3 regions of the Pseudoalteromonas sp. SG45-1 genome follow, and region 2 is predicted to be linked to each of the others. Evidence: predicted binding sites of a transcription regulator. Region 2 holds the regulator's gene; each other region holds the start of a gene.
What was found. Region 2 encodes LexA, which represses DNA repair genes until DNA is damaged. Its sites were predicted from a motif close to TACTGTATNNNNATACAGTA; they were not measured.
Positions count from the first base shown of each region.

Region 1 (2,271 bases), on a different contig from region 2:
GCGTAAATCCAGATATGCTTAACTGGATTGGTGCAGGTTCTGCATTAGGTATTATTTCTGCAATGGCTTGGGGTTTAGGTTATTTTGGCCAACCACATATCATTGTTCGTTTTATGTCGGTACGTAGTGTTAAAGATATGCCTAAAGCACGCCGTATTGGTATGACATGGATGATTGTTGCTGCCATTGGTGCTGTTGGTACTGGTATATTTGGTGCAGCTTATACTTATGAGAACAACATTGTAGTTGAAGACCCTGAAACAATTTTCTTAATTCTTTCTGAGTTGCTGTTCCATCCACTTATTGCTGGCTTTTTACTTGCTGCAATTTTGGCTGCGATTATGAGTACTATCTCATCTCAATTATTGGTTAGTTCAAGTTCATTAACAGAAGATTTCTATAAAACATTCTTACGTAAAGATGCCAGTGATAAAGAGCTAGTTGCTGTTGGCCGTATTAGTGTTGCCGTAGTTGCTATGTTCGCTATTTATTTAGCTTACGACAGAGATAGCTCTATTTTAGACCTAGTAAGTAATGCGTGGGCTGGCTTTGGTGCTGCGTTTGGACCTCTTGTATTGTTTAGCCTTTATTGGAAACGCATGAACTTTGCTGGTGCGTTAGCTGGTATGTTAGTAGGCGCATTTACTGTGCTAATTTGGATATATGGACCATTTACTATCAATGGTGAAAGCTTAAGTAGCTTTATGTACGAAATAGTACCGGGCTTTATTTTAGCGAGTATTGCAATTGTTGTTGTTAGCTTAGTAACAAAAGAGCCTGAGCAAAACATCACTGCTTTATTTGATGAAGTAGAAAAAGAGCTTTAATTAGCAATTACTATTTATTTTAAAATGAGTAGTAATTAATACCAATCCGCAATAATACTTAATCATTTTGCGGGGCTAAACGTGTTGCTACCGGCGTTAAAAAATTCTCATTTAGAACAACTAAATATCGAATTTTTGCCTAGCTATCAACACGTTTTTCCACCCTCAAAGAGATCATTTAATTAAGCGAATTGGTATAATAAAAAAGGGAGCAACTTAGTTGCTCCCTTTTTTATTTAGTTTGTCCCGTTCGAGGAGGGAGCATTCTATGAATTAACTTACTTTTTTATCGTTGTTATCTTCAATTGATGCAACGTTATCTGACTTTTTACTTTTTGCTGGCGCTTTGGTAACAGCTGGATCTTTGCCACCTTTTAATATGGTCATAAAATCATCTTTGCTTTTCGCTATTTCTAAAGCAAGTGATTCAATTTGTTGCTCACTAAGCGGTACGTCTACCTTTTCTAGCATCAGCTCAAGTGATTCTGCTATATCGAGCATCTTGTCATAAGCATCCGCTTCTTTTTTGGTAGTAAACGTCATACGCTCGACTCCGTTTCGTTCTACAACATATTTAACAACAACAGCCATGATTTCTCCTGCAAAATTGCTTGGCACCGTGGTTTTTAAAAAACCATTAGATTACTGTTTTTATGTACAGTAATGGTTTGTAAGTAAATTTGCAAGCGCGAAGTATTAATTTTTAGGTGTCTTAAATTTGACAAAAAACGGTAACTTTACTTTAGTTAAGCAATCACTTTGTTGTACCAGCTGCATTTTCAGGATTTCGGATCATAGTGATAATGCGTTTAGGTACACTTTAAGTGATGAACTTTACAGTTCCTTATTTATTGATTTCCTGAGCAATACTCAAAATTAAGAAAAGAAGAATAAGGGCAAGTTTAATGAAAACGTTAAAAAATTTACTCATCATAAGTTTATTATGTTTACTACCCGCGACTACCGCGTATGCACAATTATCAGAAGTAACTAAGCAAATGCCTCAAGCTGAGACAATTAGTATAAATAATGCTGATGCAGAGATGCTTGCTAAGTTACCTGGTATAGGTAAGAAAAAAGCGCAGGCAATTGTGGATTATCGTGAAGAAAATGGCGAATTTAAAAGCGTTAGTGATTTATCGCAAGTTAAAGGGATTGGCAAAAAACTTTTAGCTAAATTAGAGGGGAAACTTTCACTTTAATATTTCTAAAAAGTAATCAGGGTGCTAGGCGCCCTGATTAAATTGTTTTAGCGCATCGCTTAAGTGCTTTTTAGCAAAGTTAATTTCAATAGGTGTAGTTAATAGTGGATAGCACAATCCGCCAAGTATCAAAAATGGTATTAATATCCAACCTTTAAATACAGTGAATATTAAAAATAGTGGGCTAAGTAATAGCAACTTTATAATACGCAATAGAACTTTATCAGTTGGCGATAGCTGAC
Region 1 covers NZ_JACJEP010000011.1:72,841-75,111, reverse strand. Annotated here, with positions in the region: gene putP (sodium/proline symporter PutP) at 1-827, shown strand, start outside; gene H5117_RS11235 (YebG family protein) at 1,101-1,418, opposite strand; gene H5117_RS11230 (helix-hairpin-helix domain-containing protein) at 1,733-2,029, shown strand; gene H5117_RS11225 (DUF6170 family protein) at 2,054-2,271, opposite strand, start outside.
Region 1: the regulator LexA is predicted to act here: its motif matches at 1,471-1,490, upstream of H5117_RS11235 (YebG family protein).

Region 2 (2,271 bases):
TCCATGTTTCGTTTATAAAGCCGGGGTTCGCATCTTTTTTAACTGCAAAATCAGGTACCCACCAAGAGTGAATAACATCGTCAGAAGTCATTAAAAATCGTACTTTTTGATTTATTGGCAGTACAAGAGGCTTATCAACCTCAAGTAAGTAGTTAGGATTTTTATCTGCAAGATTCGCGATTTCATCTTGCGGGGTAGATAAAATAGAGTAGAACTCTACATCTTCGCCCATATATTCATAATGCCATTTCCATTGCGAACCCGTAATTTTAATAGTGAGATCAGCTTTGCTGGCATCTTCCATTGCAATTAGGGTTTTAGTGGCTGGTACTGCCATAGCAATTAAAATAACAAACGGAATTGCAGTCCAAAGTATTTCTACTTTAGTGCTTTCGTGAAATTGGGCAGGTACAGCCCCTTTAGATTTACGGTGATGAATAAGTGCCCAAAACATAATTGCGAACACTATCACCCCAATCACACAACATATTATAAATATGGTCATGTGCAGCTGATATACATTATTGCTTATATCGGTTACGCCTTTGCGCATATTGTATTGGCTGTTAGCCAAAACTGGGTGCGAAAAAACACATAATATAAGCCACAAGGTAGAGGTCAGTTTACCCATGTGACGGCTCCTTTGATGCTATTGCGAATGCAAAGCGAAGAGGCATACGGCTTAAACGCCAATTCGTTATTTTTATTTTTTTAGCCAATCTTATTTAATATTGATTGGTTTTGCTGCGCCAACAACGAGTTTGTGTATATTGTGTGTTCTCAAAACTAAAAAGCTGTGAGTTATTATTAGCTCAGCACATTAACAATTAGCTAAAAAACGAACAACAAGCAAGTTTTAGTATAAAAAACAATCAGGTGATATTGAATAATTAATAAAAAATCGGTAATCAACTGAGCAACAGAAAGTTCAAAATATGAGCAAAACAAAGGGGTTTAACGCATTCGGAGGGGGAAAATATAAGTGCAAAAAAGTTTACAGCTTAAATAGTCAGTGGGCTGTTTACGCCCTATTTTTAGTACAAATTTTAAAACAAAAATGCGTACTAGTTAGTACGCATTTATAAAACTGCTTGTTTAAAAGCTATTTTTAAAGTCACATCCAATCAGCGTTTCTTATAACGCCAACGGCTAAGCCTTCAATATTAAAAGACTCATTCTCAAGATCTACTTCAATAGAGTCAAAATCGTCGTTTTCAGCATGAAGTAATACTTTACGACCCGCTTTCTCAAGACGTTTTACAGTTACGTCTTCGTCTAGGCGGGCAACAACAACTTGTCCGTTTTCAGCGGTTTGAGTACGATGTACAGCAAGTAAATCACCATCCATAATGCCAATATCTTTCATGCTCATACCGTTAACGCGTAGTAAAAAATCTGCAGCCGGTTTAAACATTAATGGATCGATTTTGCAGTGACTTTCAACGTGCTCTTGCGCCAAAATAGGTGAACCAGCAGCAACACGCCCTATAAGCGGTAAACCTAATTGTTCTGGCTCTTCTTCTTCAATTAATTGAATACCACGGCTTGCACCTGGTTTCATTTTAATTGCGCCTTTTTTAGCAAGTGCTTTTAAATGTTCTTCAGCAGCATTGGCACTTTTAAAACCTAATGTTTGCGCTATTTCAGCACGTGTAGGAGGCATACCAGTGTCTTTAATAAAAACTTTAATTAGTTCGAGTATTTGAGCTTGGCGGTTCGTTAATGGTCGCATACAACTGGTTTTCCATACAGTACATTTAACTGTGAGTATATACAGTTAAATAAAAATCGCAAATTTAAATTAAGCCTTAAAATAGCTAAAGTAATTTCACTTGTGTACATTTCAAGGATATAACTAAAGCTAAGTTTATAAATGATTAAAAATGCAAAGGAGACATTATGAGTATTTGGTACCAGCCCATCACCTTAGAGCTGTGCAAGCAGTTAGAACAAGGCATTAATGGCCAAGGAACATTAATGAAAACTATGGGGATAGAGGTCACAGAAATTGGCGATGATTATTTGGTTGCCACAATGCCGGCAATTCCTGAGCATCATAACCCAATGGGCATGGTTCACGGCGGTGCTAACGTTGTACTTGCCGAAACAGTTGCCAGCTATGCCGCTAACTTTGTTGTCGATTTTACTAAATTTTACTGTGTAGGTCAGGAGATTAGCGCAAGTCATTTAAAAGCATCTCGCAACGGCACTTTAACAGCAACGGCTAGAGCGTTTCATATTGGCAAACGTAGTTCAGTATGGGAAATAAAA
Region 2 covers NZ_JACJEP010000016.1:81,959-84,229, forward strand. Annotated here, with positions in the region: gene coxB (cytochrome c oxidase subunit II) at 1-631, opposite strand, end outside; gene lexA (transcriptional repressor LexA) at 1,115-1,732, opposite strand; gene H5117_RS14045 (PaaI family thioesterase) at 1,900-2,271, shown strand, end outside.

Region 3 (2,271 bases), on a different contig from region 2:
CATTATCAATAGGTTCGAGATGAGTAATATAAATATTCGAGCTTTTTTTCAAATAATCACATAAGTCACACAAAGCATTTGGGAGGAGCGCTTTAGCTGCAGTAAATTCCCTTTCTCTCTGCTTTTCCTCATTATATTTAGAAATAGACAATGCAATTATACTTGCTATAAATGCTAAAACACCAATATTTAACGACTGCCAACTATAAAGAACCCTTTGGTATTTATTCCAATCAAAATCAGTAGTGTACAAAGGAATAATGAACATACTCATAAAGTATAGAGCAAGGAGAATGCAAGTTACGATTTTTATTATTTTAGAGTCAAAAGCTTTAACGATTAACATATTAAAGTGACTTACCAGTAAAAATAACTTTTCCAACCAACGTGCAATTACCATTAATCGGTATTAGTTGCTCTGGCCAGTTGGGGTTGGCGGCTTTTAGGAATTTATGGCCGTTTTCGATAATTAGCTGTTTAAATGTAGCTTGGTTATCGTCGTCTAGGCGGGCTACTACGTACGAACCGTGGATGCATTCCGCTTCAGGGTCTACAAAAATTAAATCACCCTCATCAAACTTTGGCTCCATGCTAATACCTTGCACCTTTAAAACAAAGGTTAGGTCACTGCAATTAACAGGGCACATAAAACGTTCTGCGTCATAAGCTTTAATTTCACTTATTTCTGACCAGGCGCCAGCTTGTACCCAGCTGATAAGTGGGGCGGTGGCTTTGATTGTTGGCCCTGGTAATACATTACTGTTGGTGTCTTTGTTATCAGCAATCCCAAACTGTAAAAACTCAGGTGTGCATTTTAGTGCGCGTGCTAACGCTTCAATGTTGCGAGGATTTTTTGTATCTCCACGCTCTATTTTTTGAATAGAGGTTTGCGCTGTACCGACTAGATCAGCTAGTTGGTATTGGGTTAACCCTAACGCTGTGCGGCGTTCCTTTACTCTTTTTGCAATATCCATATTAATCCCCTTAATTAATTTAATAACTATAAGTAATCTGTTAGGAAGATTATCACAACTTTAAGTTATCACAGTCAAATTACTTATTCGGGTATTGCTGATTACCTAAAGTAATAAATTAAATTGACAATCACTTTTAGGGATCATAAGATTACTTAAAGTAATCATTCGTGAGGTGTATATGTCATCTATTGAAAAAGCAGTAAGCCTAATCGGTGGGCAAACAAGATTAGCTCGTCTTTTGGGTACTCAACAAACCGCTGTTTGGAACTGGGTAAATCGACACAGCCAAGCCCCAGCGAAATACATTCCGCGTATTTCAGAACTAACTAACGGTGAAATATCGGTAAACGATTTACTCGCCGATCATCAAAAAGCAAAAAGGAAGATGTAGCATGAGCACTGAACAACAAATCATTTTATTAGATATTCACCCAGACGCTAAAGCCGTGTTGTTTGCATTACTGCAAGAAAACATTCAATTGCGCACTGAGCTTGAAGAACAAAAAGACCGCCTAGTTAGCACTGTTGAAGCATGTGAGGTACTAGGTTGTGCGCGTAAAAAGTTTTGGATTCTATCGAAGTTGTCTGATTTTCCTAAATCAATTCAGTTTGGCAAAACTAATCATTACCGCTTAAACGAGCTAATTAAATTTAGAACGCAGCACCAACAAAGCGTTAATAACTAGGAGCAAAGGCAATGAGCACATACCAAGTATTTGACCAAAACACGTATAACGCATTACCTAACTTAGCTGCCAAAGCTGAGTATTTACTTACGTGCAAAATAAGCACGAAAGACGCCGTTAATTGTCAATCAGTTGAATTTGAACCGTGCTTACAAGCCTTTGTTGGCGAGTTGCCATTACCTATTTACTGCCTCGGCAACGAAAGCCAAACAATACAAAAAGCAGTGTACTGGTTAAAAACACAAGCTTTATCTAAACCGCAGCAACAAGCACAAGGGGTATAACCATGGCAAATGCATTAGTTAAACACACCGAGAACGTACAACCAGCGCCATTAAAAGCTGTAGAAGGGCGCCACATACCAAAAGGCTTAGCTGAAATAAAAGCGCTAATGGGTAGCGAACGCCACACACCAGAGTACGTATACACCAAAGTGTTAAGCGAGCAAGAGCGAACAATAGTGTGTTTTGCTGCAGGCCTCAAACGTCATGACCTTGAAAAAGGCTTTGCCAATTTTAACGCCGATACCCGTCTTAAAATTCACAAAGCTATTTTGCAGTTACAAGAACTGGTTAAAGCATTTGTTGATGCCAACGCCATGGCACCGG
Region 3 covers NZ_JACJEP010000034.1:23,613-25,883, forward strand. Annotated here, with positions in the region: gene H5117_RS18805 (hypothetical protein) at 1-346, opposite strand, end outside; gene H5117_RS18810 (LexA family transcriptional regulator) at 348-974, opposite strand; gene H5117_RS18815 (YdaS family helix-turn-helix protein) at 1,156-1,368, shown strand; gene H5117_RS18820 (AlpA family transcriptional regulator) at 1,370-1,663, shown strand; gene H5117_RS18825 (hypothetical protein) at 1,675-1,947, shown strand; gene H5117_RS18830 (hypothetical protein) at 1,950-2,271, shown strand, end outside.
Region 3: the regulator LexA is predicted to act here: its motif matches at 1,031-1,050, upstream of H5117_RS18810 (LexA family transcriptional regulator).